One region of the Marinomonas sp. 63XJN7_9_ISO-PGPR-S23-217 genome, then DNA from elsewhere that is predicted to be linked to it. Evidence: predicted binding sites of a transcription regulator. Region 1 holds the regulator's gene; each other region holds the start of a gene.

Region 1 (7,662 bases):
CAAACATAGCGACTTGCTTGGCGATCGCTTCATGGTCTTCGGTACGCATTACCTTGCCTATGTATTGAAGGTGTCTTCTCATCGCTTCTCGTTGTTTGATGCGATCGGCTTCGGCTAGGGCGTCCCTAAGTGTGTCTGACATCACGACTTTTTTTTGCTGATTTTTACTTAGCGCTAACAGCTTTTTACCGACTTCTTGCAGGGCTTCCATTTCGCGTTTGATCTGCGTTTTACTCTTCGGGATGTCGTCTTCATTAAATTGATCAAAGTCAGTCATGGGAACCTATACTAAAAAAATGGTGGCGAGACCAAGGAAGGCTAAAAAGCCGACCACATCGGTCACGGTAGTCAAAATAACACTGGCCGCTAAGGCGGGGTCGATACCAAGTTTTTTTAAGAAAATTGGTAAAAGAGTTCCAGTCAGTGCAGCAATCAAAAGGTTGATGATTGTCGCCCCCGCAATGATATAGGCAATCTTGATGTTGTCAAACCAAACTGCTGTCAGTATGGCAATAATGGCTGACCAAAGGAGTCCGTTGAGTAGGCCGACAATCAGTTCTCTATTTAATAGCCATCGCATATTGGCTGAGCCAATCTGATCCAAAGCGATCCCACGTATGACCAAAGTGAGAACTTGAGAGCCAGCAATGCCTCCCATGCTGGCGACAATGGGCATTAAAACGGCCAGTGCGACCACTTGGTTGAGCGTGTTTTGAAAAAGACCAATGACATAAGAAGCAATAAAGGCGGTGATTAAGTTGATGCCTAGCCAAACGGCACGGCGGCGTGTGGTTTTCATGATTGGCGAGAAGGTGTCTTCGTCATCGTCCAAACCGGCCATACTGAGCATGGAGTGTTCGGCCTCATCTCGAATGACATCGACTACGTCATCAATGGTAATGCGTCCAAGTAGCTTTCCTGTACTGCGATCAATAACGGGGGCGGAAACCAAATCCATTTTTTCAAACACTTGAGCGACTTCGCTTACGGATGTGTTTGAGTGGATGGTGGTGTGGTCAGTTTCCATAATGTCACGTACGGTGGTTTTTGGATCACAGACAAGGAGTTTTGCTAAGGGGAGGATCCCTAATAGTCGATTTGAACGACTGACAACTAATAAGCTGTCTGTCATGTCAGGAATTTGTTTATATTGTCTAAGGTAACGAAATACTCTATCTAAGGTGACATTAGGTCGAATGGTAATAGTGTCCGTGTTCATTAAGCCACCGGCGGAGTCTTCCGAGTAGCTTAATAAGGCTTCAACTCTTAGTCTATCCTGAGGGGACATGGATAAGAGTACTTCGCTTACCACTTTGTCTGGGAGATGTTGCAGTAAATCGGCTAAATCATCGCTTTCAAAGTGTTCAGATACCGCGACCACTCGATGGGTGCTCATGTTTTCCAAAAACTGTAAGCGTATGTCTTCGTTAAGATACTGAAGAACTTCGCCTTGGTTTTTGTCTTCAATGAGTTCCCAAAGTTGCTTACGTTCTTTAGGAGGTGAGGATTCTAGAAGGCTAGCAACCTCTTGTGCGGGTAAGGCGCCATTTAGCAAATAGCGCGTCTGTAGTGTGGCGCCAGACTCTAAAGACTCTGTGACCGTTTGTAGGTGGGCGAGTGTATTTTTATCTGGCATTGTTGTCCTTATTCGTCTTCTCCAAAGCGATTATTGATTAATGCAATAATCGCTTTGATGGCATCCTCTTCATCTTCTCCATTTGTTTTTATGGTGATGTTGGTGCCTTTACCAGCAGCTAGCATCATCATTGCCATAATGCTTTTACCATCAACGTTGCGCCCGTCTTTCTCGATGGTAACATCACAAGAAAATCGAGAAGTGGTTTCGACCAGTTTTCCTGCGGCTCGTGCATGTAGGCCAAGTTTGTTGATGATGGTGACCGACTCTTCCAACATACCTTTTTCCTTATTATATTAAATCTAATTCAATAGTGATTCTAATTCATCAAGAAGGGCTTGGTTGGTCTCGGCCGCTCTTAATTTATCGAGTTTTTCGGTAGACTGCGCCAACTCAGCAATTTCTGACAGGGTTGATAAGTGGTTATCGCATTCGCTAGGAGGCACGATTAAAGCAAAAATTAAATCCACGTTTTGCTTATCCACGGAGTCAAAGTTAATGGCGGATTGCAATGACATCACAACCAGAGCTGTATGGTTAGCGCTTTCCAAACGGCAATGGGGGATGGCAATACCATTGCCTATGCCAGTACTACCAAGTTTTTCGCGTCCTAATAATGCATCATAAATTGCTTCGTTGTCGCAATGTAATCGATTTGACGCAACATCAGCAATGCTTTCTAGTACGCGTTTCTTGCTAATAATATCCTGTTTGGCGATAACGAGTTCAGCTTTCAATATAGATTTCAAAGGCATAAAGAAATGTATCCGTATTAGAAGAGTCGTTTACGTTCATTAGAAGGCGGAATATTCATCGCCTCGCGATATTTTGCCACCGTTCGTCTAGCAACCTGAATACCCTGTTCCGCTAAAATGCTGGCTAGTTTGTTGTCGCTAAGCGGTTTTTTGGCAGGCTCTTCGTTAACGAGCTTCTTAATCATAGCTCGAATAGCGGTCGAAGAACATTCCCCTCCAGAAGCGGTATTGACATGGCTGGAAAAAAAGTACTTCAGCTCAAAAATGCCTTTTGGGGTATGCATGTATTTTTGTGTGGTTACTCGGGAAATAGTGGACTCATGCATGCCTACTTCTTCTGCGACATCATGAAGTACCATGGGTTTCATCGCTTCTTCACCAAGCTCAAAGAAATCGATTTGTCGATTTACGATGCAGCTGGTGACTTTTAGTAAGGTTTCATTACGGCTTTGCAAGCTTTTCATGAACCATTTAGCTTCTTGTAAGGAGTTTTTGATATACGTGACGTCTTCTGATGTGGAAGCCGTTGATGCCATGGCCGAATAGGTTTCATTTATCTTAACCGGTGGAAGAGCGTCATTGTTCAGTTCAACTTGCCAGACGTTATTACGCTTTCTAACAGACACATCGGGGATAACATAATCCGTATCGTCTGCATCAATAATGGATCCTGGTCGTGGATTGAGTTGTTGTATTAGTTCAATCACTTCTTTGAGTGATTCTTCTTTCAATTTTGTTTTCCGGCTTAACTGTGCAAAATCGCGATTACCCAGCAGAGGTAAATAATTGTCTACTAAATTATAAGTACTTTTGTACAAAGGATGATCGCGGAAAAGTTCTAATTGAACTAACAGGCAATCACGCAGATCAATAGAACATACGCCGACCGGATCAAAGCGTTGTAAACGGTGTTGAACAGCAATGACTTCATCAAGCTCAAGGTCTTCAAGTTCAGTGCTCAATGATTCCCAAATGTCATTTGGGGTAATACTCAAGTATCCGTCGGACTGAACGCATTCAATGATGGCGTAAGCAATTTCAATATCCCGATCAGACATGTGCGTGAGATTAAGTTGCCAAATTAAATGGTCTTGAATGCTTTCTTCTGGCGCGCTACGACTTTCAAAATCCCCATCATTTTCATAGTTATTTGAGTGGCTGACAGACGCTGAATTTTGATAGGTATCATCCCAGTCACTATCAATGGATAACTCTTCTGGAATGCTGTCAGTCCATTCTGATTCGACTTTTGCTTCTTCGCTATTATTTGACTCAGCCTTTTTCTCGGCAGAGTGTGTGTTATCACTGTCGCGTTCTCTCAATGCGGATGAGGTATCACTTGAGGTATATTCCTCATCGTCAATTTCCAGTAGTGGATTAGACTCCAAAAATTCATGGATCTCCTGTTTTAGATCCAGTGTTGAAAGTTGCAGTAGACGAATGGCTTGCTGCAGCTGTGGTGTCATGGTCAGTTGTTGACCGAGCTTTAATTGCAAAGACTGCTTCATAGAGCAACTCTTTTATCGTTAAGTTGAAAGTAAGAAATATGGAACAAGTTATGCATGTTACTCCCTTTGAGTTGCAAAAATAAGAGGTTATAAGCGGAAGTCGTTACCTAAATAGACTTTTTTCACTTGTTCGTTGTTGATAACCGTGTCAGCATCCCCTGATGCGATGATATGACCATTACCAACAATGTAGGCTTTATCACAAATGTCGAGGGTTTCCCTGACGTTGTGGTCGGTAATTAACACCCCAATACCACTTTCTTGTAAGTGCCTGATAATGAGCTTTATATCACCCACTGAAATAGGATCCACACCAGCGAATGGTTCGTCAAGTAATATGAACTTGGGGTTCATCGCCAGTGCCCGCGCGATTTCAACTCGGCGCCGTTCACCACCAGACAATGCCATACCCAAGTTAGAGCGAATGTGAGTGACATGAAATTCTTTTAATAAACTTTCTAGTCGTTCTTTTCTTTGAGCTTTATTAAGTTCTTTTCGTGTTTCAAGAATGGCATAAATATTGTCTTCTACCGACATTTTTCTAAAAATAGAGGCTTCTTGGGGGAGGTAGCCTATGCCTTTTTGAGCTCGGGTGTGCATGGCATTCTTGGTGATGTCTTGACCATCGATAAAGATGCCGCCAGCATCGTTGGTGACCATGCCAACGATCATATAGAAACAGGTTGTTTTGCCCGCGCCATTAGGACCAAGCAAGCCAACCGCTTGACCTGACTCGACAGAAAGTGACACATCTTTAACCACTTGGCGTTTTTTATAACTTTTTGCGAGGTTTTTTGCTTCTAAAACAGCCATTTAGTTCTCTTTTTTCTGTGAGGATTCTTGTTGTTTTTCGGTTTGTGGTTGTAGAGTCATAGAGACTCGGCCTGATCCTTCTTTTTCGGCGCTGAAGGTGCCATTGTTAATGTAGTACACAATATGGTCAGCAGTGATTTTATCGTCCATTCTATTCAGGTAGCCGTCTCCAAAAATTTCTACTTTGGACTGAGCCGTCTTATAGACAACTTTATTGCCACGGCTAATCATCATATTACCTTGCCAATCGATTTGCTGGCTAAATTTGGCAGGATGGCCCGTTGCGATTAGCTCGGTAAATTTACGTGTTTTAGGATTGGTGATGACTTTCAGATACTGAGCTTGAATTTCAATCGTACCTTGTTTTACAAATACGTCGCCCGTGTAAACGGCTTCGCCTGTTTTTTGATCAAAGTGGGCTTGATTGGACTGTATATTTAGTGGTTTGCTTGTGTCGTCTGGTAGCGCTACTACCCATTGGCTTATGAATAAGCTGGTTAATAAAGTACAGACCTTAATGTGTTGCTTCATACTGTCCTCTTACAGATCCTGTCATTTTAACTTCTTCTGTGTTGATATAAGTGACAATGACATCGGCAGTTGTTTCGCCTTGTGTTGAGTGGATTTTTGCATTTCCTGTACTCGTAAGTGACTGTTGTTTATCTAAATAGCGAATATTGTCCGCTGTTAGTGTGATGTCTGGTGAGTCTACGTAATGTTTTATGGCAGATGCATCATCTGTTAGTAGGATATCACTACTGCCATCTTCAATTATCCCTTTTTTTCCTTGTGCTTCCCAGTTCCCCGTTTTTTCTACTCTTTTTACCTTTGGGTTTTCGAGAAGTGTCTTTGCGCCCTTGTTGTAATGTAGACCTTTATCAGCGGTCAAGGTTTCTATCAGTTTGCCATTTTGATCAAATTCTGTAGCGTGTATTTTTGTAATGAAATAATCGGGGGTGCTGCTCAGATTATCAGTCTGAAGCAAGTTTTTATTATCGGATGAACCCGCCCAGAAAAAAAGAGTAATGATAACAATGCTGCCAGCCCCTAGTAGTAGTTTTTTGTGGCTTGCTTTGATCATTAGACAGAATCCCCAGTGCTAACGAAGAAAATATAGACAGCGTACGAAACGAGTAAGGGAATGGCTATCCAGCGTGGGATGCTTTGGTTTTTGGTTTTGGCAAATCCGTAGATGAGCAAGGATAGGGCAACGGTTAATCCTAGAACCCAATAGAAATCCCGTCCCGAAGTGGTTTGATCAATTACGCCAGGTGCGATTAACGCAGGTAGTGGTAACACTGTCGCCAAGTTGAACATATTTGAGCCTAAGATGTTACCAATGGCAATGTCATGGTGGCCCTTACGCACACTGCTGATGGAGGCGGCTAGCTCTGGCAGACTGGTGCCCACGGCCACAATGGTCAAGCCAATTACCATGTCGCTGACACCGAGAGCAGAAGCAATGCCAATGGCTCCCCAAACAAGTAATTTCGAGCTGCCAATCAGAACCGCTAGGCTGACAAATGAAATGCATAGGGATTTACTGACAGGGCTGCCATCATCCTCAGGTAACTCGCTGGAAAGTTGTTCTTCTAGGTTTTTGCTGCCTTTGAGCATGATGATCATCATGATAATAAACATGAAAACCAATACGATACCGTCTGAAAAGCTTAATGTGCCATCATGAAGTAGCCAGCCTGTCACCAAGGTGATGGTTAAAACAAGGGGGACCTCCTTGCGCATCAAATCTTTAGTAACTGGTACAGCGGAAAACAACAGGGTAGCGCCGAAAACCAATGCGATATTGGCAATGTTGGAACCTAATACGTTACCAATGGCAATGCCAGGCGCATTATCAAATGACGCAATCGCCGACACAACCATTTCGGGCGCAGAGGTGCCTAACCCAACCAATATTACTCCAATAACAATGGGGCTCACTTCTAGTTTTTCGGCAACGAGCGCCGCATGTTCAATGAATTTATCAGAACTAATAACCAGCAAGACTAAGCCTGCAATTAGAGCAGCGGAAAACAGCAGCATAACCTTTTATTTACTCATGAATCAAAAAGATGTCCCATTTAATGAGGTTTACTGTGTAAATTCAAGACTTGATCTTTGAAACAATTTCGATTCCGTTTATTGTGCGATTCTATTTTCTAAGGGCGGGTGTTAGTATCAGCGACTATTATATTGGGAAAGGATAGGTGGGTCCGTGCTGGATAGGTATATAAAAGTACAGAATCTTCGCTTTTCAAGAGGGGAGAGGGTGATATATGAAGATGTGTCGCTGGATATTCCTCGTGGAAAAATCACTGCTGTGATGGGGCCAAGTGGAACCGGAAAAACGACTCTCTTAAAGCTAATCGCTGCGCAGCTTTATCCAGACAGTGGTCATATTTTTGTTGATGGGAAGGATATTCATTCCTTGTCCCGTTCAGATTTATATAAAGTAAGAGAGAAAATGGGCATGCTTTTTCAAAGTGGTGCCTTATTCAGTGACATGTCTGTTTTTGAAAATGTTGCTTTTCCTTTGCAAGAACACACCAATTTTGATGCGAGTAAAATCGAAAGCATTGTGCTTGAAAAATTGCACAGCGTGGGGTTGCGAGGAGCTGCAAGGTTATTTCCCTCTGAATTGTCAGGGGGGATGGCTAGACGCGTAGCCCTTGCTAGGGCGATTGCATTGGATCCTGAGCTGGTTATGTTTGATGAACCATTTACAGGTCAGGACCCCATTTCTAAAGGTGTTCTGGTCGAGCTGATTCGTCAGTTAAACGATGGGTCAGGCATTACTTCAATCGTAGTGTCCCATGACGTAGAAGAGTCGTTATCCATTGCGGATCATGTCTGTATTTTGTCTGGTGGTCGAGTTATTGCTCAAGGGACACCCACTGATATCCGTGCCTCTGACGATGCTCAAGTAAAACAGTTCTTAAATGGTGAGCCC
Region 2 (7,662 bases), 1.2 Mb from region 1:
CCCCAATGGCATCTAAACCAGTTGGATTCACAAAACCCGCTAAATTAATCACGCCAACTTGCTGCATATCCGTCACGCCTTTTTTCTGCACCGAGACCACTCCGTCCTTAGCTATATTGATGCTGGTCACATCCGGGTCGATCTGAATAGGCGGCTGCACCACCAGCCCATTTGCTGTGACAAGCTGTCCAGTGCTACTCAGTTGAAAACTGCCATCTCGCGTGTAAGCCATCGTGCCATCAGGCTGTAAAACCTGAAAAAAGCCGTTGCCTTGAATTGCGACATCCAGTTTTCGGCCTGTCACGTTAAAATCACCATTAGAAAAGTCTTTTTGAGTGGCATCCACTTTCACCCCTGTCCCTAACTGCAATCCAGATGGCAGTTCGGCATTTTGAGCACTTAATCCACCTGGTGCTCGCTCCGTTTTGTACATCAGATCTTCAAACACGGCACGGTCTTTTTTAAACGCCGTAGTTGAGACGTTCGCTAGGTTGTTTGATATTACATTTAGTTGTTTGTCCATGGCCGTTAAGCCAGTTTTACTTACCCAAAGTGCTGAATTCATATAAGCCTCTTTGCAAATTAAATAGCGCGACTGTAATCGATCAACGGAGATAGTTAGCGCGAAAAGCGATTATGCCCTTTGTAAAATTCTCGAAGACGCAGCACTGTCTTCTCGAATGGTATTCATCATTTTAATATTCATTTCAAAGCGACGAGACAGATCCATAATATGCGTCATTTCTTCCACCGCATTCACATTACTCCCCTCCACAAAACCGGAGGCAACCTGCGTATTTAAGTCTTGATTAAAAACCTTCCCATCTTTACTGTGAATCAAGCCATCTTCGCCTTTACGTAAATCATCAGGGTCAGGATTCACCAGCTTAAGCTGACCAATAACGGCGACCTGATTTGCCGCTCCCCCTTGTGGAATAATTGAAATAGAGCCATCAGAGGTAATCGTCAGACTCTGCAAAGGCGGCAAAAAAATGGGGCCATTAACTCCAGCCACAGGTAATCCTGTGCCCGTTACCAATTGCCCTGCGGCATTAATTTGCAGGTTGCCATCTCGAGTATAGGCTTCTTGCCCTTTTGAGTCGTAAACAGTTAAAAAGCCTTTGCCTTTGATCGCTACATCTAGGTTACGCCCTGTTTGAATCATGCTTCCTGGGGTAAAGCGCGTACCTGGATTCTCCGTCATGGCATAGACACGGCTTGGATAGTATTCTCCGTAAACCTGCATCGCTCGTGCCTGCTCAAAGTCAGCGCGAAACCCTGTCGTGTTGACGTTTGCTAAGTTATTCGCATGAATAGTTTGGGCATTCATTGTTTCGACACCACCACTCATTGCTAGATACAACGCTCTATCCATTACACCCTCTCGTTACGCATTTTTACCATCTAATCACTTACTATCAAGAATCATACCAAGTTTGAAATCATTCTAATCCATTGATATATATAGTTTTAATGAAAAAGCCTCCAAAGATAGGCGAAAATAAGGCAAAAAAAAGCCGAAGTGGGCAACCACTCCGGCTAGAAACATCTCTTTTATATCATTAACGCAAATTAATGATAGTTTGCGTGACCGTATTTTCTGTCTCTAACGTTTTACTATTTGCTTGGTAGTTACGTTGCGCTTCAATTAGAGCAACCAATTCAGAGGTAAGATCCACATTGGACTGCTCTAATGCGCCTCCTTGGATTCCCCCCAAGGTACCACTATTAGGCCGGCCTACATTTGCTTGGCCAGAATTAGAGCTTGCCACCCAGGCGGTATCACCCGCTGGCGTCAAACCATCTACGTTATCGAACGACGCCAAGGCAACCTGACCAAGAACAGACGTTTGTTGGTTTGTATAGGTGGCTTTCAAGTTCCCATCTCGATCAAACGAAACCCCTTGTAACTCCCCGGCAGTATAACCATTTTGCTCAAAGTTATCGGTACTCGCCAAAGCAAACTGAGTCGATCCAGCAAGGTCAATGGGCATAATAGCGTCACGATTCGTTGGATCAAAACCTGTAATTTCTAGATTAACAGGTTGTGGAGTTCCAAAAGGAGGAATCCCTTGGAATGTACCTTGGTATTTACCCGTAGCATCAAACTTCACCATACTGTTTTTCGGCAAAAACGGTTTTTCTTCGCCCGTAATCGGATCGGTATAGCTTTCCTTTCCATCAACCGTCGCTCTCACTTCATATGTATTATCTTCACCCTGTTGAATAAAGTAATAGCCCAAGGTATGAGTCTGTCCTAACGAATCATAAATGTTCTTGGTATTGCCATAACTGTATGATTTCGGATTATTCGGATCAAACGCAGGTCGTGCCACTTGTTTAGGCTCACGCAAGTCCGCTGGCGCCAAACCACCAGTAATCGCCACCCCACCCAATGTACCACTGACAGCAATCGGCGTTTGCGACATGCTGGAGATCGTCGCCGTTGTTGGCTCAGTATTCCCCAGATATAAAAGTTGAAAAGGTTTTTCTTTAACCCCATTTTTGTTGTAATCGGTATTACCTTCAGCATTATTGAAGGTCGCGTAGGTAGGTGGCATAAATGCAGCACCAGTATCGTCTTTGGTTTTACCGTCTACCGTCGCATAAACACGATAGGTATCAGGATCCTTACCTTTTGCATAATAGTAACTGATAATATGGTTGTTACCATTTGCATCGGTTACCGTTTGGGTTTGAGTATAGTTATAAGTATCTGGGTTTTTAGGATCAAAATCCGCACGAATATAAGGCGGAACATCTTCACCTTCCGAGTTTAAATTTAATTTAAGCTTTACATCTGACGTCGCTTTAGGAGGTATTCGCTCCGTAGGCACCACCAAATCCTCTAAATTACCGCCTAAAATACCATTTTTTGCGTTGTAACCTTGCACTTTTTGACCAGTATTCGTCACCAAATTACCATCAGCATCCAATTTAAAATCACCCGCCCGAGTATAAGCTTGGGTGCCGTCTGGCTGCTTGATAACAAAGAACCCCGTGCCATCCACTGCCAAGTCTAAATTGTTATCTGTGTATTTCAAATTACCAGAAGAAAATTCTTGCGCAACTTTAGATACCCCCACCCCCGAACCAATGGAGTTGTTACTGCCTGCTCCTAACACATTAGTACTATATAGATCATCGAACTCGACACGAGACTTTTTAAAACCTGTTGTATCCGCGTTAGCGATGTTGTTACCTGTTACATTCAAGTAATCAGAGGATGCCTTGATGCCTGATAACGCTGTATTAAATCCCATAATCTGCTCCGGTTAACCTAATATTTCCAATTTGTTAGTCAGTTTAATCTTTCCATGATTCTCGACATTTAACATAGTACCGTCTTTGCCATTAATTGTTACGCCCTGAATACGAGCGGGTAATTGAATGGGCATAGCAGCTACCTGACCTTTTTCGTTGACAGATGAAGCGGCAAAATGATATTCACCAGGTGGCAATTCTTTACCTTGATCATCTTTTCTATCCCACTTAACATCGTTTTCTGTCAATTTTTGCGTACGAACCAACTTATTATTGGCATCGAAAATCTTTAGCTCTGCGGAACTAGAGTCTTTAGGAATATCTGTTTTAAGCTCAATAGAGTGCTGAGAATCACTAACTGAAAGCTTATTTCCAGGCATCAATAACGATTTACCCACCAAACTAGACGCACCCAGCGCTTGGTTGGATGTAAGAGCCGTCGTCATATTCTTAAGTTGATCTGAAATGCCCGATAACTTTTCCAAAGAACTAAACTGTGACATCTGAGCCACCATATCATTGGTGTCTTGCGGTGCCGTTGGATCTTGATTTTTAAGCTGTTGAATATATAGCTTTAAAAATACGTTTTTATCAGCCAGCCCTTTTGTCGGATCTTTTTTTGGGTCTTTTACATCATGCGCACCCGCAGCAGCTGGATCCTTGACCCCATCCTTATTTGCACTTTTCTTCAAGCTCGCTTTCGCACCATCTGTGCCGTACTGAGCAATCAGATTTTTTAAACCATTATTATCAGATATATTTGCCATACATCACCCCTATGATGACTGTCCAAGCGTGAGCATTTTTTGCATCATGCTTTTGGCTGAATTCATAATATCGACATTCGTTTGAAAAGAACGCGATGCAGACATCATATCGGCCATTTCTTCGATCGGATTAACATTTGGGTAATAGACATACCCTTTATCGTTTGCCATTGGGTTATCCGGTTCATACCTCGGTTTAAGCGGCGCAGAAGACTCCACAATACCATCAACTTTGACACCAACTCCCGCACCACTATCATCGTCAGTGGTATCCCCCCAGCCATTATCCTTCATGGAATTAACCATCATCTCAGAGAAAACAGGCTTACGAGCTCGGTATGTTTGATCTGCAGAGCTTGCCGCACTGTCAACGTTTGCCATATTACTCGCCACTGTATTTAAGCGAATGGTCTGGGCACTCATCGCAGACCCTGCGATATTAAAAATATTACCTAAAGACATACTGATTAGTTCCCGCTAAGTGCTTTTTTCATACCACTGATTTTTCTATCCAAAAACATAAAACTGGTATCAAACTGCAGAGAATTCTTAGCGTATTCTGCTTTTTCTCTTTGCATATCAACCGTATTACCATCTAAAGAGGGCTGACTTGGGTTACGATACAAAAGGCCATCATCGCCATCACCAAATTCACTCACACCATTTATATGTCGCTTATTATCTACCGCTAAATACAGTTTGTTTTTCTCATTGTTAAACATGGAGTCGAAGGTAATGTCTCTGGCTTTGTAGTTTGGCGTATCCGCATTGGCGATGTTGTTTGCCAATACAGCGGCGCGAGCACTGCGAAACTCCAGCATTTTGTCATGCCCTGCAAATGCTTGTTCAAATGATATAGCCATACTTCTCTCTTCATACAATGATCAAACGTACAAATCAAAAAGCAATAATAGTGCCAAAATAAAAAACACTTTAAAATCAAATTCTTATGAGCTTTTTATTTATTATCGGCAAAAAGCGGCAACATGACATCCCCCATAACGGCGAGTCAAAGCAAAGAGGAAAAAGGGCACGAATACAAAAGGCCCTTCTTGGCATAATAGCAAGAAGGGCCTTCGAAAAGATCGTTTTCAATAAAGGGGATATACGCGACACACCGCCTCTTATCGGCAAAATAGCGACAAAGAAGCCTTGTTAATTGTTTGTTATTTTGCCTTATAGACAATCCCTGGATGACATTGAACAATCTCAAACAAGTCGGATAAACCACTTAAGGCTTCAGACCCTCCAAGAAACAAGTAACCACCAGGATTCAAAGCGGCATGCATTCGCTTCAAGATATCCAACTTCAAATCTGCGGTAAAATAGATCAGTACATTACGACAAAAGATGACATCAAACTTACCAAGTCCTGAAAATGAATCAATCAGATTCAGGTAGCGAAAATCGATACGCACGCTCAAAGAAGGCTTCACCTTCCATGTGGTATTATTAATTTTATCGAAATACTTACGCTGCATGTCATCGCCTAACCCACGAGCAATGGCTAGGCTATCATACTCACCTTGTTTAGCATGCTGCAAAATATTGGTACAAATGTCGGTCGCAATAATTTTTTCGCCAGGCCTTAACACACCAGGGCGTGAAGCTTTGAACTCTTCTATCACCATACTAATAGAGTAAGGCTCTTGCCCTGTAGAAGAAGCAGCCGACCAAATTTTCAGAGGCGACTTGGTCATTTCAGGTAAAATTTTCTCTCTCAGGATCTTAAAAGGATGGGAGTCACGAAACCATAAGGTTTCATTGGTCGTCATCGCATTAATCACTTCTTCTTTTAATTTTGCATTTCCGGCACGTTCAAGAACATCAACTAACTGCTCTATTTTATTAAAATTTTCTCTTTCTAAGATCTTCCCTAACCGACTTGCCACTAAGTACTGTTTATTATCACTTAATGAAATGCCACATACTTTTTGAAGAAAATCTCGAAACCTTAAATAGCCGTTTGGTGTTATTGCATTCGTACTACTGAGCATTAGAACTCCTAAAACAGCAGCTAAAAGGATCAGACACAGCGCTAAATATCATCAAAACCACATCACGCTTACACTCAATCATCGGATTGTATCTTTACTGTTTCGATTGCTAAGCGTGCTAGCTCATCTGGTTGAAACTTAGCCAAAAAGCCATCTGCTCCAACTTTTTTTACCATGGCCTCATTAAACACACCACTTAACGATGTATGAAGTAGAATAAATAAATCTTGTAACCGACTGTCATTACGAATGGCCGTGGTTAAGGTATAACCATCCATCTCAGGCATCTCAATATCAGAGATAACCATTGCAAACTCTTTGGTAACATCCGCCCCATCCGCTACTAAACCTTGCAGATAATTAAGGGCTTCACGACCATCATTCAAAACCGTTGTCGCAAAACCCACTTGCTCCATACAGCGCTTAATCTGCTTACGGGCAACAGAGGAGTCATCCACAATCAAAATATGATGCTGCTTAGCACTATTTTGGATGCCCACATTGATGATACCATCCGAAATATCCTGACGAGTTGGCGCCACTTCAGACAAAATCTGCTCTACATCAATAATTTCAACCATTTCTTTGTCGACTTGGCAAACTGCCGTTAGGTAGTTGTCGTTGGACAAGCCTTTTGGCGGTGGCTGAATATCGCTCCAGTTCATATTGACAATACGTTCAACGCCACGCACCAAGAACCCTTGAATACGACGGTTATATTCAGTAATGATGACAAAACATTGGGCAATGTTTTCAATCGGACTGGCGCCTGTCGCAAGCCCCAAATCTAAAATGGGAATGGTTCCGCCACGAATATGAGCCACACCTCGCACAACAGGACTACTGTGAGGCATGGAAGTTAGCTTAGGACACTGCAATACTTCTTTCACTTTAAACACGTTAATGCCATATATTTGCTTGCCATTTAAGCGAAAGAGCAGCAATTCCAGGCGGTTCTCCCCAACAAGTTGGGTACGCTGATTAACGCTATCGAGAACACTGGCCATAAAGCCTCCTATGTGTATTCGTAAATTCAGTATTCACTGAAACTAATTAATATTAAAATATATTGTCAATGATAGAGTGATTTTTGCTATTTTACTAATACCTTATAGTAACTCAATGTACTAAATGCGCTAGCTGGGAATGTCCCCACTAGTAACTAAGAGAGTAAACCATGCGACTAACAAGGCTACTGCTAGCCTTCTTTTGCCTTCAGGCCAGCACCACGTTTGCTTCGTCAATAGAAGACCAAGTCCAAAACTACATCAATAATGTTGAGATTCCTCGCTTATCAGGTATTTACCCTGATGCGTCGGTGTCCATTACCCTTAACAATAAAATCTCGCTTAGTTACCTGCCAACTTGCAAAGACAAACACATCCAAATAAAAAATCAGCGCCCCAGCGCTTCAAAACGCACCACCTACTCTATTAGTTGTAACAATCCGATGTGGAAGTCTTACCTCCCTGTCACCCAGAGCATTTTAATACCGGCTTTTAAAACACTCGAACCCATTAATAGAGGGCAAGCTTTTACCAAGCAAAACATTGGCATAGGCAATGTAGATTTAACGAATTTAAGAGGCCAAGTATATACCCCCCAAGATCCGCCTTATGGCCTTGTTGCCTCCC
Region 3 (7,662 bases), 2.5 Mb from region 1:
CTCGCGATCCAAACACCGATAATCATCCCGACACAAATCAGCACCGAAACGGAGGGCAGCGCAATATGGATAACGTGAAAGATCCCTTCTTCTATATCTTTCCATTTAAAACCGAGTTTTATACCAACGAGTGAGGTAAGCGCAAGACCAATAGCAAGAGGAATGTGCGGAGTGAAGTCGCCAAAATAAAAAATCTGCACCCCCAATACCATAAGTGTTAAGACGACTGGAGTCAGGGCAAGCAACAAACCCGGACGACTAATCCCAGTATCCTGATTTTTTTCAGTCATAAAAGCTTCCTTAATTGCACTTTTTTACATACATAAAACTAGTGTAGCGGAAATAAAAAGCTTTGACCACGAAGGGATATGGTTTGAAAAAACGGATTTATTGCCTATGAAAAGCATTTTATGACATATTTTTGAGGATTTTTCTGAATGATAGCGATCAATATCAGAAAAAAGCCTTTTTCCTGATATTATTTTTAACTCAAATTATTTTTGAAAAGTACAATTTTATTAGCAACATCAAAAATGAACAACCTCGCCTATTTGGCAACTGGCCTATATACAACCTGAACAGGTCATGACTCCAGAAGCTCGAACGCATCCGTTTGAGAAATCACCGTCGCATACTCACCATGAAGATTGGCCAGTGACATAGCATGAACCTCGTCAGCACTACGCTCACGACCATCAAAGTCCAATGTAGAAAAGGCAAAACAAGCACTGCCGACAACATAGGTGGTAAAACCAATGTTCCCAGCGGTTCGAACGGTCGATTCAATCGAGTGATTCGTGCTGACCCCCACCACCACTAAGCGATCAATCTTCTGGGATTCAAGCCATGACTGCAAATCTGAATGAGTAAAAGCATCAGGCACGTGCTTCTCAATAACTTTTTCCCCCAACAAGGGTATAAAGGCTTCTTGCACCATGACCCCTTCTTGCTCAGGCCAAAATAAAGAATCCTCTTCCCGCGATAAGTGATGAACATGCACAATGGGCGCATTGTTCACACGCCAATGGGATAACAGCTCAGCAATCTCTCGTTCCGCATCCGGGTTATTACGCTCACCCGCTTGCGGCCAAGCCATACCATTTTGCATATCAATAATGAGCAATGCCGTCTGACTAACCATTGCTTTCTCCTTGTTCTTTCACTGTTTTTTCGTTTACAGAAAAGGGCGCACTAGAATATAAGGATAAACGCTTAGACAATCTCCATATATACCAAGTCAAAGCCAAAATCACTATAAAAAGTAAGGCTATCAATGTCGATAGCAGGTACATTCTGTCGACAATGGACGAAGTTATAGCAAAGTGATGTTTCAGTTCATCGATTTGCTGTTGCAGATCTTGTACATCATCCAAAGAGGCACTGGACACCTGTAAAATGGCCACACTACGCTCAAGTTCAAAGACCGTCTTCATCGGGTCTTTTGTTGGCCCCTCGCTCTTACTCACCTCCTTCTGATTTTTAGTGGCAGGCGCTTTCGCGGCATCGGTCTTCTTCACAACGGCCGTCTTAACAGGGACATGATTCTTAGACTCGGCTTTTTCCACCTCTTGATCGGCCCATGCTATATGAACAAAACAGCCAACGAACAAGCACAGTGCGATTTTTTGCAACATGAAAGACCCTAGTGATAACAATCAAAAACGGAGTACCCACAACCATAGCAGCGAATCACACCTAAAAGTAAGCAAAAGTTTACGCACGCAACCAGGGCAAACCATCAGAAGACGCCAACTTTTTGCAATAACTAAGTCGGGCCACATCCTTTTTACAATTCGTTTTGTAAAAAGGTAATAAGAGCCAATGAATCAAAAAATAAAAATTATTTAATTTCAAATACTTATATTTTGGCACGATCATCGCTATGGCTTTTTATAGCAAGTTTTTCACAACAAACTTTTTACAGCAAATAATAGGTCATGAGGCAGAAAACAACTTCAGTCACGCTATGGCCATTTTTAAAATAAGGAGAGCACTATGAAGAATACAATCATGTCCATCCTTTTCGTATCAGCACTCACTGCCGGTGCCGCGCAGGCCCAGACAAATGATCACTGGACTGACCGCGCCAAAGACGCATGGATTGATGGTAAAGCGGAAGCCACTTTATTATTCAATAAACACGTTAACGCTTTTCACATCAAAACCAGCGTAAAAGATGGTGTGGTGACCTTAACGGGCACCACAGATAACAGTACCGATAAGGACCTTGCAGGCGAACTTGTCGAAGGTTTACAAGGCGTCAAAGAAGTTAAAAACAACATCACCATTGCAGATACCCCCGCAAACTCACCAGAGGGCGCCGATAAGAACAACATGACAGATCAAGCCAAAAGTACCTTGATCGATACAAAAATTGCGACCGTATTAAAAACCCGCTATTTATGGAACCAAAACATAGAAGGAACCAAAATACACATTGACGTCGATAAAGGCATCGTCACCCTCACAGGGAATGTAAAAAGCGATGCCGAAAAACAGCTAGCCGTGCAGATTGCACGTAACACAACGGATGTAAAACAAGTGAAAGATGAGCTTAAAGTCGCCTCCATAGCCGCTTAATAAGCGATAACGATTAAATACGTTAAGCACAGAGCGCAAGCCTTATCTGCGCCCATCCATGATGGGCGCTTTGCCTTTCTCAACGTTTTGCTCCCCTACTACTTTTCCCCTTCACAAAGCACGTGTAATACGCTCGAATTCTACTTTTAAAAAGTCCACCAGCAAACGCAGCTTTTTAGCACTGGAAGACCCTGGTGGGAACACAGCGTATACATCAATATCAGTACAACGATAGTCTGGCAAAATACGTTTTAACAGTCCTTTTTGAATACGAGGCTTGGCATCGTATACAGGGATACGCCCGATGCCATTTCCCCCTTCCAAAAACATCGTCCTCGCCGCTGCATTGTTAGTACTGACCTTGCCCATTACCGACAAACTATAAGAACGTGATCCTTGGCTCAGATGGACGGAGTTCGCTGCCTGCTTATATACAACCCAATCATGATCATACAAATCCTGAGGTTGAACAGGTGTGCCTCGCTTACGAAAGTACTCAGGCGAGCCACATAAATAGGTTTCAAACGAGGCCAATATACTGGCTTGTAATCCAGAGTCGGCCAATGGCGCACCTCGAATAGCAAGATCCATTCCGTCTTTAATGATATTAACGACCTCATCACTTAATGACACATCCAATTCGATCAGAGGATACAAACGACGGAACTCATTCAATGCAGGCACCACAACTTGCAGCCCTAAATTCACTGGACAGGCGATTTTTAACTTACCCACAGCCTCTTGTTTTGATCGCTCTATTTGCAGATTGGCTTCATTGGCTTGAAAAGCAATAGTACGACAACGCTGATAATAGGCCTCTCCCGTGTCAGTTAGTGACAAACTGCGAGTGGTGCGATTGAGTAATACAACCCCAAGCTGGTCTTCTAACTTCTTCAAATGATAGCTCACCACGCCACGAGAAATTCCCATCGCTTTGGCGGCCGAAGTTAAACTGCCTTGTTCCACTACTTGAGCAAACACCACCATACTTTTTAACTGCTCGAACGAAATGTCCACACATGCCCCTTATCTGCAACTGACTTATTAATTGTATCAATTATTAGACCAATGAAGTCAACTTTATCCCTGTATTCAAACCATTAAAGCCCCTCTATACTGACCACAACTTAACAATCAATCCGACGAGACCTTTGCACGATGCCACGAGCGACGCCAAGACACGGCAAAAAAAGACGAAAAAGCGGAGTTTATACCTATAAATGAGCATTTTGAGTCTGTTTTTAACAAAGTATTGGCAAGCGCAGTAGTCGTGCAAAAGTCTCTCGACACCAACAAGGAGTCATAATGATGAGTACGAATAAAATTTTAGTGGTTCTAACATCTCACTCAGAAATGGGTAATACAGGTCACAAAACAGGATTTTGGGTAGAAGAGTTTGCGGCTCCTTACTACGCCTTTATTGATGCAGGGGCTGAAGTAACGGTTGCGACACCGAAAGGCGGCCAAGCGCCTATCGACCCAAACAGTGAAGCACCGGATGCCCAAACAGAAGCGACCAAGCGCTTTTATGAAGACAAAATGGCGCAAGACGTCATCGCCAACACGCGTAAATTGAGCGATATGAAACAAGATGATTTTGATGCCATTTTTTACCCAGGTGGTCATGGTCCACTATGGGATTTAACCAACAACGAAGAGTCTATTGCACTCATTGAAAGCTTTATCCAAGCAAACAAACCAATTTCTTCTGTTTGCCACGCTCCCAGCGCGTTTTTAAACATTAAAGACAGCAAAGGTGACTACTTCATTAAAGGCAAAGTTGTCACAGGCTTTACCAATAGCGAAGAAGCAGCGGTACAGCTTACCGATGTGGTGCCCTTCTTGCTTGAAGACGAAATGAAAAAACGTGGTGCAGACTACCAAAATGCAGACAGCTGGACGCCTTTTGCTGTGCAAGATGGCTTGATGATTACAGGCCAAAACCCAGCGAGTTCAGAGCTTGTGGCAGAGAAATTACTGGCTCAACTAGCAAAATAGTGAATTGACTCGTTCGTTCGAAAAAATAAACCAATAACGGATTGGTTTATTTATCCAACTAAAAAGCCCGTCCTCAAAGTCTGATTGAGTGACGGGCTTTTTGATGCTGGCATCTTCATACAAGCAAAGCACTTTTTCACTTTAGCGTTGAAACGCCTCACTCTTTGAAAGGCACAGGATTAAAGTTAAGTACTAACGAGTCCATCTCTTTGCCAATTTTACTATTAATCCCATTTATGACAAAAAATGGGCAGATTCTATTCAAACATTTGGATCAATTATTGATTCAAATGCCATTCTATGGCACGTCATATTGCCACCTCGTATACTAACCATATAGAAAAGACTGATAACGTTTTGACCTTCGGGAGAAAAAACATGGCTGTTATATTAATCGCAAGCGCCGCTTATTACTGGCTTTATGCCTCCTAATAGAAGGCTTTTGAAATAACAAACCAGACATCCGTCTGGTTTTTTAGCGAATAGCGCGAGTATTACGACAATGCGTAGTCAAACACAATAATGTCTTCCATAATGGGCCCTAGCTGTGCCTTTAATGCCATATGCTCTGGGTGTGGCAGGTAGTTATCAAGGGAAGCTTGATCAATAAATGTCATCAATACACAATGTGAATAACCTTTATTGCGATCTTCTGAACTGGAGTTTTCACCCCACTCTACCGATTCAATACCCTTAACCTGATGCTGAATCGCTTCAAAATTCCCAAAACAAGTTGAGATGTCTTCTGCCGTAGCCTCTTCTTTAAACTTTATAAATAACACATGGCGAATCATAACGTCTTAGCTCCTAATCGATCATTTACTTAGTGATTATTAATATCAGGGCTAACTCAAGAAAACCAAGTTTTCTGGCGCTTGTGCTAGTTTAATGCGGCCTTTTTCATCAATTTCTATCAGGTTATCTAAATGGGTAAAATGCAAATCACTTAGCACCAGTACTTTTTCTTGTTTTTCCTTCAAGGATTCAACAAAGGCATGAGCATCAAAGGTATCATGGGCTTTCATATAAGTGACGAGTCGTCGAAACAACTTAGGTAAGATCACGTATTCATCCGTCAGGTTGCTTAGCGATTCTATTTTGATAAAACTGTTGGTTTTATCCTCACTCCATACGCCTTTTTTCGCCGCTCGTGCTTTTATCGCGGCTTTGGCAAAACGTGCTCTTAAATCGTAGAAAAGCCCATCATAAAACGTTGGATAAGCGAACCCTTTTGCTAACATTTTAAAGTTTACCGACGTTTTCACGATGCGGTTATCTAGAAAAATAGATTGCCCATCTTCGTATTCTGTTTCGCCAGCAAACACAAATGCTACAGGTCGACCATAGCGCTCGGCCATACGCGTCATAATATAACCTGGGACGCCATCGTCTGCGGATACCACTTTGCTTCGAGATTCATTCCACTGAGTGTTTTTAATTTCTAGTAACTTCAATAAATATTGCGTGGCAGAATCCGCCCACTCAGCAGGTTGGTGCTCACTTTTATAATGGGTTTCTAAGGTATCGATAGCTTCAATTCTCAGTTGAGCATGCTCCTTTTTGTTAAGACGCACTTTACTGCCTTCTAACAAATCCCACTGCGCTAAGTCATCCGCTTTGAAGCGAACTGAATCGCCATCCGGCGAATAACCCACTATATGAAAAGACCCTTTAATCACTCGAAATGACATTTCTATTCCCCCTGTACAGGAATCCAACAATTTATTATGGCTAGATTGCGCTTTTCTACAGCCGCTGTACACTGCCTTTTCAGAAAAATTAACATAAGCTTTATAACGGTAAATCCTTCCAAACCATCCCCAAGGTCAATTTTGTTCAATACTCAAGAGATAACAAAAGGGATAGTCGTCATCGACTTTTTCTCTTTTGGACTACCCTATGACCTTATCTCTAATCACCTCTATGTCATTGTTTGCCTTAGCGGCGTCTTTATCTCCTGGCCCAGTTAATCTTGTCTCACTAAGTGGCAGTGCCCGCTATGGCACGAAAACAGGATTACGATTTATTACTGGCGCGACACTGGGCTTTGTCGCTTTATTTTTAGTAATTGGTTTTAGCCTACATTATTTGATCAGTCATCTGGCTTGGATTACTCAAGTATTACAATGGCTAGGCATCATGTTTTTGCTTTATCTAAGTTATCAATTATTCATAGATAATGGGCGATTAGACGCTGATAGTCATAAAAACGCGCCGACCTTTATGACGGGTGCTGTCATGCAGTGGCTGAACCCAAAAGCCTGGTTGGCTTCCCTCTCAGGCATCGCCGCTTACATTCCCAGCGCAAAAGCATTCGAAGTTGTCACCTTTGCTGGCTTATATCTGCCTATTTGCTGGTTATCTTTAGGAGTGTGGGTTTGGATCGGCATCGTGCTTGGACAATACTTCCAAAGCCCCGAAAAAATGCGTTTGATGAACAAAACACTTGCCGTTCTGTTGGCGGCTAGCTGCCTGTTACTCGTGGTCTAATCCTCTGAGATTGATAAGACTTAAGATGACATGGAACGGCGATATTGATCCGGTGTTGCAGCCACTCGCTGTTTAAAGACACGCTGAAAATGCGCTTGATCACTAAATCCCACCGTCTGCGCCACGGAAGAAATCGCCTGACCTTGTTTAAGGGCTTGTTTTCCCAGTTGAACCCGTCGATTCAAACGATAGGCATGGGGTGTCATATTAAAATGACGTTTAAAAGCACGAACTAAATAGCTCGTGCTGTAGCCAAACTTCTCGCTAATAAGATCCAGCGACATTTCTTCTAGGCAGTGCTGATCTAAATAGCTCGCCACAAGATACAGTCGATTCGGTGGTAACAAGGTTTCCTCTCCGCCATCGCGGGTATCCAGATAACGAAATAAGGCGACAAAGTATTCAATGAGTAGGCCTTCTTTTTCCAGAACGGTCAACTGATGGGACATAATAGCTTGGCATAAAGCAACAAAATCTTGATAAAAAGACTGTATCGTCAAAGTATCCAGATGAGTATTTTGCCAATCGCCCACAGACCTTAAACCATGCTGATAAAGCACATTCGCCAGCCAACTTGGCTCTATATGCATCATA
Region 4 (7,662 bases), 1.8 Mb from region 1:
CAAAATCGCTACCTTATGCCAAGAAGAAGGTGGCGCACAGGTCGCGTTAACTCGAATCAAAGCTGGCGCTAGCATTCCAACTCATACTCACACTGGTGATGAAATCACGCTGGTATTGGAAGGCGCCTTTTCTGATAAAAGTGGCATCTATCGTCGGGGGGACTTTATTACCCGAGATGCCAGTCACAAACACAAACCCATGGTCACTAAAGATGCCGAATGCATTTGTCTCACGGTATTGGATTCTCCCATTGAGTTTACTGGCTGGCTGACACGCTTATTCAATCCGATTATGCGGCGCTATCATCCTCATTCAAACCACTGACTGAAGTAGGCAAGACCCGAAGCCATAAAATGACGACACGTTTTCCGACGTTAGACCATAGCAAGATTTCGTTTTTAAAATATGGTATACTCTTTGCTCAACTCATATAAGGATTAGCACTATGGCGACGAAAAAGAAGCAACCCGCTGCATCGGAAACCTCGGAATCCATTGAAAAGCAAATGCAAGAATTTCTTGCTCGTGGTGGACAAATAAACAAAATTGACTCTGGTGTCAGTGGTCAATCTCAACTAACGGGCCCTCGCCATATCTCCCTTGGTAACAGCAAAGCGAAAAGCCAATAAGCTTTTCGTTTTTCTTTGTTTTACCAGCGTTTTTTCAAGATTATCTTCCCATGTTGTTTCTCCCTAGAATCGGCTACTATTCGTTGCTAGGCACGACTGTCCTTTCATCTACAGTCCGTTGAAATAAACGCCTTTCTGTGTCGATAGATAAAGGAGTCTCGATAGTGAACACATCTGAATACAATTTTATGCGCCCACTATGGCGCCGTATCGCAGCAACCCTAGTCGCTCTGGGCTGGACATATATGGAATGGTCTAGTGGTAACTCATTTTGGGGTGTGATCGCATTAGGCTTTACTGGCTACTGTCTATGGAACTATTTCTACCGTTTCAAGCCGGATACAACGCCAGAGTAACCCTTCGTTAACGGGCTAATAGCTCTTCTTCCATCACCTTTTTTAGCCTCACGACACCCTTTGGTTCAGCCACAGGCTTCCCCTTTCTAGACTGATACCTTAAAAGAACAACTCAATACTCGTTAACGATCTGTCGATAGCGGCCTATCGATTGTGTTGTCATATTACTGTCACCTGACTAATCTATGCTCAATAGTATCCTCCAAAAATCCTGTTTGAACGGAGCAACACTGTGATAGAAGTCGAGCAATTGATTGCCAATAAATCGCCACAATTTTTTGATAAAAGCCCACTAATCACTCGTCCTACTTTGAGCTTTTTAAAACGCTTATTCCATGAAAATGAAGTGAATCAGTTTTTAGAAAAAAATAAAGACTCTGTTGGTTTCGAATTTATTGATCGCGTCTTGGATCACTTCAATTTTAGCTATCAAGTCAGCCAGGTGGATCGTCGTAATATTCCCGCTATTGGACGCGTCATGATCATCGCCAATCACCCTCTTGGCGCCTTGGATGGTCTGGCTTTATTACGTTTGATTGGGGAAATTCGCCCTGATGTGAAAATCGTCGCCAATGATTTATTGATGAGTCTAGACGGTTTAAAAAGTTTAGTGTTACCGGTGGATAATATGGGCGGTAAAACAGGACGTCAGCAACTAAAAGCCATCATGAACAGTCTACATAACGATGAAGCCGTGATTATTTTTCCAGCAGGTGAAGTCTCTCGTATCTCCCCCAGTGGCGTAAAAGACCAGCGCTGGAATGAGAACTACTTAAAACTCGCGAAAAAGACCAACAGTCCAATTTTACCCGTGCACATTGGTGGTCGTAATTCCATGATGTTTTACACCAGCTCTATTTTGTATCGTCCCCTGTCTACGATTCAATTACCAAATGAAATGTTTCGTCAACGTAATCGTAAGATTCCAATGCAAGTGGGTCAGGCAATCCCTATTCAAGAGTTATCCAAGCTGCCACTGAGTGATAAAGAGAAGAATAAACTGGTCAAACGCCATTTGTACCGTATTGCCAAAGGCAAAAAGCCCCTATTAAAAACAGAAAAGACGGTTGAACATCCACAAAATCGCCAGTTAATCAAAACCGAATTGAAAAAAGCGGAACATTTGGGTTCAACCAAGGATAATAAACAAATCTTCTTAGTGGATTACGACCCGATGTCCGTCACCATGAAAGAAATCGGCCGCTTACGTGAAATCGCGTTTCGCAAGGTCGGAGAAGGCACCGGTGAACGTTCAGATTTGGATAAGTATGATCAATACTACCGCCACCTTGTTTTATGGGATGAGGAAGCACTCGAAATTGTTGGGGCCTATCGTATTGGCGAAGTGGCTCGCTACATGAAAGAAGACAATCAAAACCGTATTTACAGTGCTGAACTCTTCTCTTACTCCTGTGATATGGAGCCCTATTTTGAACAGGGAATTGAACTGGGCAGAAGCTTTGTGCAACCTAAATACTGGGGCATGCGCAGCCTAGATTACTTATGGTATGGCATTGGGGCCTACTTAAAGCGTCATCCAGAAATTCGTTATATGTTTGGCCCAGTAAGCTTAAGCAACAGCTATCCGCAAATCGCGAAAGATTTGATTGTCAGTTTTTACAAAAAGTATTTTCCTGACACAGAATACTTGGCCCGCTCTTTTAACCCCTATCAAGTTTCCCAAGAGCACCAAGACATCATCTCAGGCCTATTAAAAGGCGAGCGTTATGAAGAAGATTTTCGCACACTAAAAGAGCAATTGGGTCATTTGGGTGCCAGCGTTCCAACTTTGTTCAAGCAATATTCGGAACTGTGTGAACCCGGTGGCGTTCGCTTCTTAGACTTTGGCGTAGATGCCGACTTCGGTTATTGCATTGATGGTTTGGTGTTAGTCGATCTTACTCTAGTCAAAGAAACCAAGCGTAACCGCTACTTAGGCGATTAAGACACAATTGCTTAACCCCTAGACATCAATGATGATGACCATGAGGGTGGTGGTGTCGACCATGACCGTGTTTATCATCTTCATGATGACGTTTGACCACAAGCTTATAGGTGATTTTGACCAACAACATTAAGACCAATACAATGAGGACAACGGCTTCAGGGCTCATGATATGACTCCTCTTATACTTTTTGTTTTTTACTTTTCAATAGTAAGTGTAGTCGAAAAAATGCCCTAAATTGTTTATTTTTTAAACTACCATGCACTAAGTCATGGCAAAAGCGTTATTTGTTTATAAACTATAGGGAACCTTTGCAGGAGATCGCACGCATAGCAGCTGAGCAAGGGTCTCTTAGGGATGTGACGCATAATGGTGAGGCTCAAGGCATGACTCTCACTTCTTGATTTCTTAACTTGGCAGTAAACACTATCTGGCGCAGGTCTTGCTAGATTCTGTTCGATACCTTAGCTGTCACTTCAAAAATGGACACAGGAGCTGGAAATGATTGAGAAAACCTATTTAAAAACAAAACCAGAATGTAAAGTAAAATTTGCGCTTCCCGCAGACAAAGTAGGTGAGGCGAAGTCCGTCTCAGTAGTCGGTGACTTCAATAATTGGGATAGCAAAGCGAACCCGATGCGCAAACAAAAATCAGGCCTATTTGCCTCTACCCTGAACTTACAAGTCAATAATGCCTATCAGTTTCGCTATGTCATCGACGATGAGAAATGGCTTAACGATGACATGGCTGACGATTATGTGCCTAGCCCTGTCAGTCTAGAGAGCAATTGCGTGCTCAGCCTGTAGGCCGACAAAATAAATATTTTTTATGCCTTTCCTATTTCCGAAAATAAGAAAGGCGTAAAATACTATCCTACTGTTTAAAAAGATGTTTCTTCATCTTTTGTGGCTATTTTTGTGCCTTTTACCTTCTTATCCCCCTCTCTTAATTGACGGTCTCTCACAAAGACGGGCTGCAATTTATAGCTAAAATGTGTACAATTGTTTTTATTAAACGCGCGTTTAATAAAAACATGACGTGCGGTTATTTGCGTAAAAAACAAAGAACTTAATATGAAAAGAGAGCGACGTGTTCAGCCACAAATACGAGAAAATACGCTTAATTTTTAAGACCTTTCTCGGCGTAGCCAACACATCCGTAGACATTCGTCTCTCCGATAAACCAAACGAAAAGAGAGGTTTACCATGGCACATCAGCAGCAATACATTCACGGCCGCTACTATGCATCCACCAGTGGAGAACACTTTGACACCCTGAACCCTGCAACGGGTGAAGTGATCGCCACCATAGAGCATGCAGGTCAAGCAGAGCTTGATGCTGCCATTGCATCAGCAAAAGAAGGCCAGAAAGTATGGGCTGCAATGAGCCCAGTTGAACGCGGCCGTATTTTGAAAAGAGCGGCAGAGCTACTACGTGAGCACAATGAAGAACTGGCTCGTTTAGAAGTGCTAGACACGGGTAAACCACTGCAAGAAGCTATTTGTGTTGATATCGAAACCGGAGCGGATGTCATCGAATATTACGCCGGACTAACCGATAAAATCCAAGGTGAATATCAAGATCTAGGAAACGGTAGCTTCTACTACACACGTAAAGAACCATTAGGCATCTGTGCAGGGATTGGCGCATGGAACTACCCTATTCAAATTGCCTGTTGGAAATCTGGCCCTGCCTTGGCAGCGGGTAATGCGATGATTTTCAAACCATCAGAAGAAACCCCATTAACCGCCCTAAAACTGGCCGAAATCTATACGAAAGCGGGTTTGCCCGATGGCGTATTCAATGTTATCCAAGGGGATGCTCGTACCGGTCAGCTGATCACCAATCATCCTGAGATCGACAAAGTGTCTTTTACAGGGGAAGTCGGCACGGGTAAAAAAGTCATGGCAGCGTCAGCCCAATCTCTAAAAGACGTTACCATGGAATTGGGCGGCAAATCGCCGATGATCATCTTCCCAGACATGCCGATCGACCAAGCCGTTTCAGCTGCCATGTTAGCGAATTTTTATACACAAGGCGAAGTCTGCACTAACGGCACTCGAGTGTTTGTCCATGCCGACATATTAGACGCGTTCACCCAGGAGCTGAAAGCCCGTACTGAAGCCATGGTCATTGGCAACCCAATGGACATGGAAACCCAAGTGGGCGCGTTGATCTCTAAAGATCACATGAAGAAAGTCCTTGGCTATATTGATGCGGCAAAAGAAGCCGGAGCCACCTTACTGTGCGGCGGCTACCAAGTTACCGAAAATGGCTTAGAAAACGGGGCATTTGTTGCACCAACGGTCTTCATTCATTGTACCGACGACATGCCACAAGTGCGTGACGAAATTTTTGGCCCTGTGATGTCCGTGCTGAGCTTCACCGATGAAGATGAGGTCATCGCCCGTGCCAATGACACCGAATATGGCTTAGCAGCAGGCGTTTTCACCAAAGACATTGCTCGTGCCCATCGTGTTATTGCACAAATACAAGCCGGTATCTGCTGGATTAACTCATGGGGTGCCTCTCCTGCTGAAATGCCGGTTGGCGGCTACAAAAGCTCAGGGGTAGGACGTGAAAATGGTATTCAAACCCTATACCACTACACCCAAACCAAGAGTGTCTTTGTGGATTTGAACGACATTCCCAACCCATACTAACCTGGAGGAAAAATGGCAAACGAAATGTATGACTACATCATCGTCGGCGCAGGCTCCGCAGGCTGTGTACTGGCGGATCGTTTAACCGAAAGTGGCGGTAACAAGGTGTTGCTATTGGAAATGGGCGGCTCTGATAAGAGCGTTTTCATCCAAATGCCAACCGCCTTATCGTACCCGATGAATACCGAAAAATACGCTTGGCAATTTCATACTGACAAAGAGCCTGGCTTGGACAACCGTGAGATGCATTGTCCTCGCGGTAAAGTCTTAGGCGGCTCATCATCCATCAACGGCATGGTCTACGTACGAGGCCACGCCTGTGACTTTGATCAATGGGAAGAAAATGGTGCAACCGGTTGGAATTACCAAGCCTGTCTGCCCTATTTTAAAAAAGCCGAGTCCTGGTCAGGTGGGGAAGATTTGTACCGAGGTGGAAACGGCCCATTAGCGACCAACAATGGTAACAACATGACCTACAACCCGCTTTATCAGGCCTTTATTGACGCTGGTGTAGAAGCAGGTTATGGCAAAACCGGTGACTATAATGGTTATCGTCAGGAAGGGTTCGGCCCCATGCACATGACCGTCAAAAACGGTGTACGTGCCTCCACCTCAAATGTGTATCTGCGTCGCGCTCTGCAACGCCCTAACCTCACGCTAAAAACGGGCGTGTTGAGCCATAAAGTGATCTTTGAAGGCAAACGAGCGGTTGGCATCGAGTTCAGTCAAAACGGCAACACCCAACAGGTTCACGCCAATAAAGAAGTCATCTTGTCAGCGGGTTCCGTTGGTTCTCCGCAATTGTTGCAGCTGTCTGGGGTGGGCCCAAAAGACGTGCTTGAAAAAGCGGGCGTACCATTGGTTCATGAGCTGCCCGGCGTCGGTGAAAACCTGCAAGATCACCTAGAGGTTTACTTCCAGTACTACTGCAAAAAACCGGTCACGCTAAACAGTAAGCTGGGCTTGATCAGCAAAGGTTTAATTGGTACACGCTGGATGCTGTTTAAAACAGGCCTTGGTGCAACCAACCACTTTGAATCCTGTGGCTTTATTCGCTCTCGCGAAGGCTTGAAATGGCCCAACATCCAATACCATTTTCTACCGGCGGCCATGCGTTACGACGGCCAAGCAGCAGTAGAAGGTCATGGCTTCCAGGTTCATGTTGGTCCTAATAAACCGGAAAGCCGTGGAAAATTGTGGATAGAGTCCGCTGACCCAACGGCCAAGCCACGTATTTTATTCAACTACATCACTACCGAGCAGGACAAACAAGATTGGCGCGATACAATCCGTCTAACCCGTGAAATTCTGCAACAATCTGCCTTGGATGAATACCGTGGCGATGAAATTCAGCCAGGCATGCATATTCAGAGCGATGCAGACATCGATCAATGGGTGAAGGAGAACGTGGAAAGCGCCTACCATCCTTCTTGTACCTGTAAAATGGGCACCGCAGATGACCCTATGGCCGTACTGGACGAAGCTTGTCGAGTGCGTGGCTTAGAGAACCTGCGTGTGGTGGATTCCTCTATTTTCCCAACCATCACCAACGGCAACCTAAACGCTCCAACGATTATGGTCGCGGAAAAAGCCGCGGATATGATTCTGGGCAAAGAGGCCTTACCCAGTTTGGATGCGCCCGTTTGGATTCATCCAGAGTTTGAAAGCAAACAGCGCTAAGTCTACTTGGATATCACCCATCCTACTTCAACATTAACTAAGGGAAGCCTCTTCCCTTAGTTCCCATTTGCTCTCTTTATAACGTCTAGGTTCTCACTAGCATCAACACCCTATAAAACGAGCCATCTCAACACAAAGAAGAAGCACTAGAACGACTTATCAGGTGTTATCAACACAAAATACGCTACAGATGATGGACTGCATAGCGGATTAATCAATTCTAATGTAACCGTTGCTAGGTCGTTACTTGCCATCATGAACTGATCACAAATTATTAATAGTGAAAATACTGCGTGTTCTTTATACTAAAAAGACATAATCAATACTTTGTACACATTTCCTTTAATATATTTTGGAGATCGTCTTCATGACATTGCAGCGCAAGTT

Evidence for each region. Region 1 encodes sigma-54, which starts transcription at its own class of promoters, with help from an activator protein. Its sites were predicted from a motif close to TGGCACNNNNNTTGCTNT; they were not measured.
Region 2: a site for sigma-54 is predicted at 4,933-4,950, ahead of flgB (flagellar basal body rod protein FlgB). Genes of this name have one in related genera too.
Region 3: a site for sigma-54 is predicted at 1,867-1,884, ahead of AC0VYI_RS02780 (BON domain-containing protein). Genes of this name have one in related genera too.
Region 4: a site for sigma-54 is predicted at 3,363-3,380, ahead of AC0VYI_RS22915 (isoamylase early set domain-containing protein). Genes of this name have one in related genera too.

Annotation. Positions count from the first base shown of each region.
Region 1 covers NZ_CM149678.1:3,134,990-3,142,651, reverse strand. Annotated here, with positions in the region: gene yjgA (ribosome biogenesis factor YjgA) at 1-277, opposite strand, end outside; gene mgtE (magnesium transporter) at 284-1,636, opposite strand; gene AC0VYI_RS14705 (HPr family phosphocarrier protein) at 1,645-1,914, opposite strand; gene AC0VYI_RS14700 (PTS sugar transporter subunit IIA) at 1,939-2,391, opposite strand; gene AC0VYI_RS14695 (RNA polymerase factor sigma-54) at 2,409-3,899, opposite strand; gene lptB (LPS export ABC transporter ATP-binding protein) at 3,987-4,712, opposite strand; gene lptA (lipopolysaccharide transport periplasmic protein LptA) at 4,713-5,243, opposite strand; gene lptC (LPS export ABC transporter periplasmic protein LptC) at 5,227-5,793, opposite strand; gene AC0VYI_RS14675 (calcium/sodium antiporter) at 5,793-6,755, opposite strand; gene AC0VYI_RS14670 (ABC transporter ATP-binding protein) at 6,982-7,662, shown strand, end outside.
Region 2 covers NZ_CM149678.1:4,317,148-4,324,809, forward strand. Annotated here, with positions in the region: gene flgG (flagellar basal-body rod protein FlgG) at 1-565, opposite strand, end outside; gene flgF (flagellar basal-body rod protein FlgF) at 635-1,375, opposite strand; gene AC0VYI_RS20230 (flagellar hook-basal body complex protein) at 1,563-3,263, opposite strand; gene AC0VYI_RS20235 (flagellar hook assembly protein FlgD) at 3,276-4,031, opposite strand; gene flgC (flagellar basal body rod protein FlgC) at 4,041-4,493, opposite strand; gene flgB (flagellar basal body rod protein FlgB) at 4,499-4,894, opposite strand; gene AC0VYI_RS20250 (CheR family methyltransferase) at 5,198-6,028, opposite strand; gene AC0VYI_RS20255 (chemotaxis protein CheV) at 6,103-7,035, opposite strand; gene flgA (flagellar basal body P-ring formation chaperone FlgA) at 7,206-7,662, shown strand, end outside.
Region 3 covers NZ_CM149678.1:603,195-610,856, reverse strand. Annotated here, with positions in the region: gene nhaC (Na+/H+ antiporter NhaC) at 1-290, opposite strand, end outside; gene AC0VYI_RS02790 (cysteine hydrolase family protein) at 584-1,141, opposite strand; gene AC0VYI_RS02785 (hypothetical protein) at 1,134-1,634, opposite strand; gene AC0VYI_RS02780 (BON domain-containing protein) at 1,996-2,580, shown strand; gene AC0VYI_RS02775 (LysR family transcriptional regulator) at 2,692-3,597, opposite strand; gene AC0VYI_RS02770 (type 1 glutamine amidotransferase domain-containing protein) at 3,889-4,578, shown strand; gene AC0VYI_RS02765 (Dabb family protein) at 5,073-5,372, opposite strand; gene AC0VYI_RS02760 (thermonuclease family protein) at 5,424-6,269, opposite strand; gene AC0VYI_RS02755 (LysE family translocator) at 6,478-7,068, shown strand; gene AC0VYI_RS02750 (AraC family transcriptional regulator) at 7,089-7,662, opposite strand, start outside.
Region 4 covers NZ_CM149678.1:4,926,801-4,934,462, forward strand. Annotated here, with positions in the region: gene AC0VYI_RS22890 (ChrR family anti-sigma-E factor) at 1-325, shown strand, start outside; gene AC0VYI_RS22895 (hypothetical protein) at 447-629, shown strand; gene AC0VYI_RS22900 (hypothetical protein) at 794-985, shown strand; gene olsF (bifunctional ornithine lipid synthase OlsF) at 1,218-2,930, shown strand; gene AC0VYI_RS22910 (hypothetical protein) at 2,956-3,099, opposite strand; gene AC0VYI_RS22915 (isoamylase early set domain-containing protein) at 3,433-3,738, shown strand; gene betB (betaine-aldehyde dehydrogenase) at 4,138-5,595, shown strand; gene betA (choline dehydrogenase) at 5,608-7,275, shown strand; gene AC0VYI_RS22930 (hypothetical protein) at 7,643-7,662, shown strand, end outside.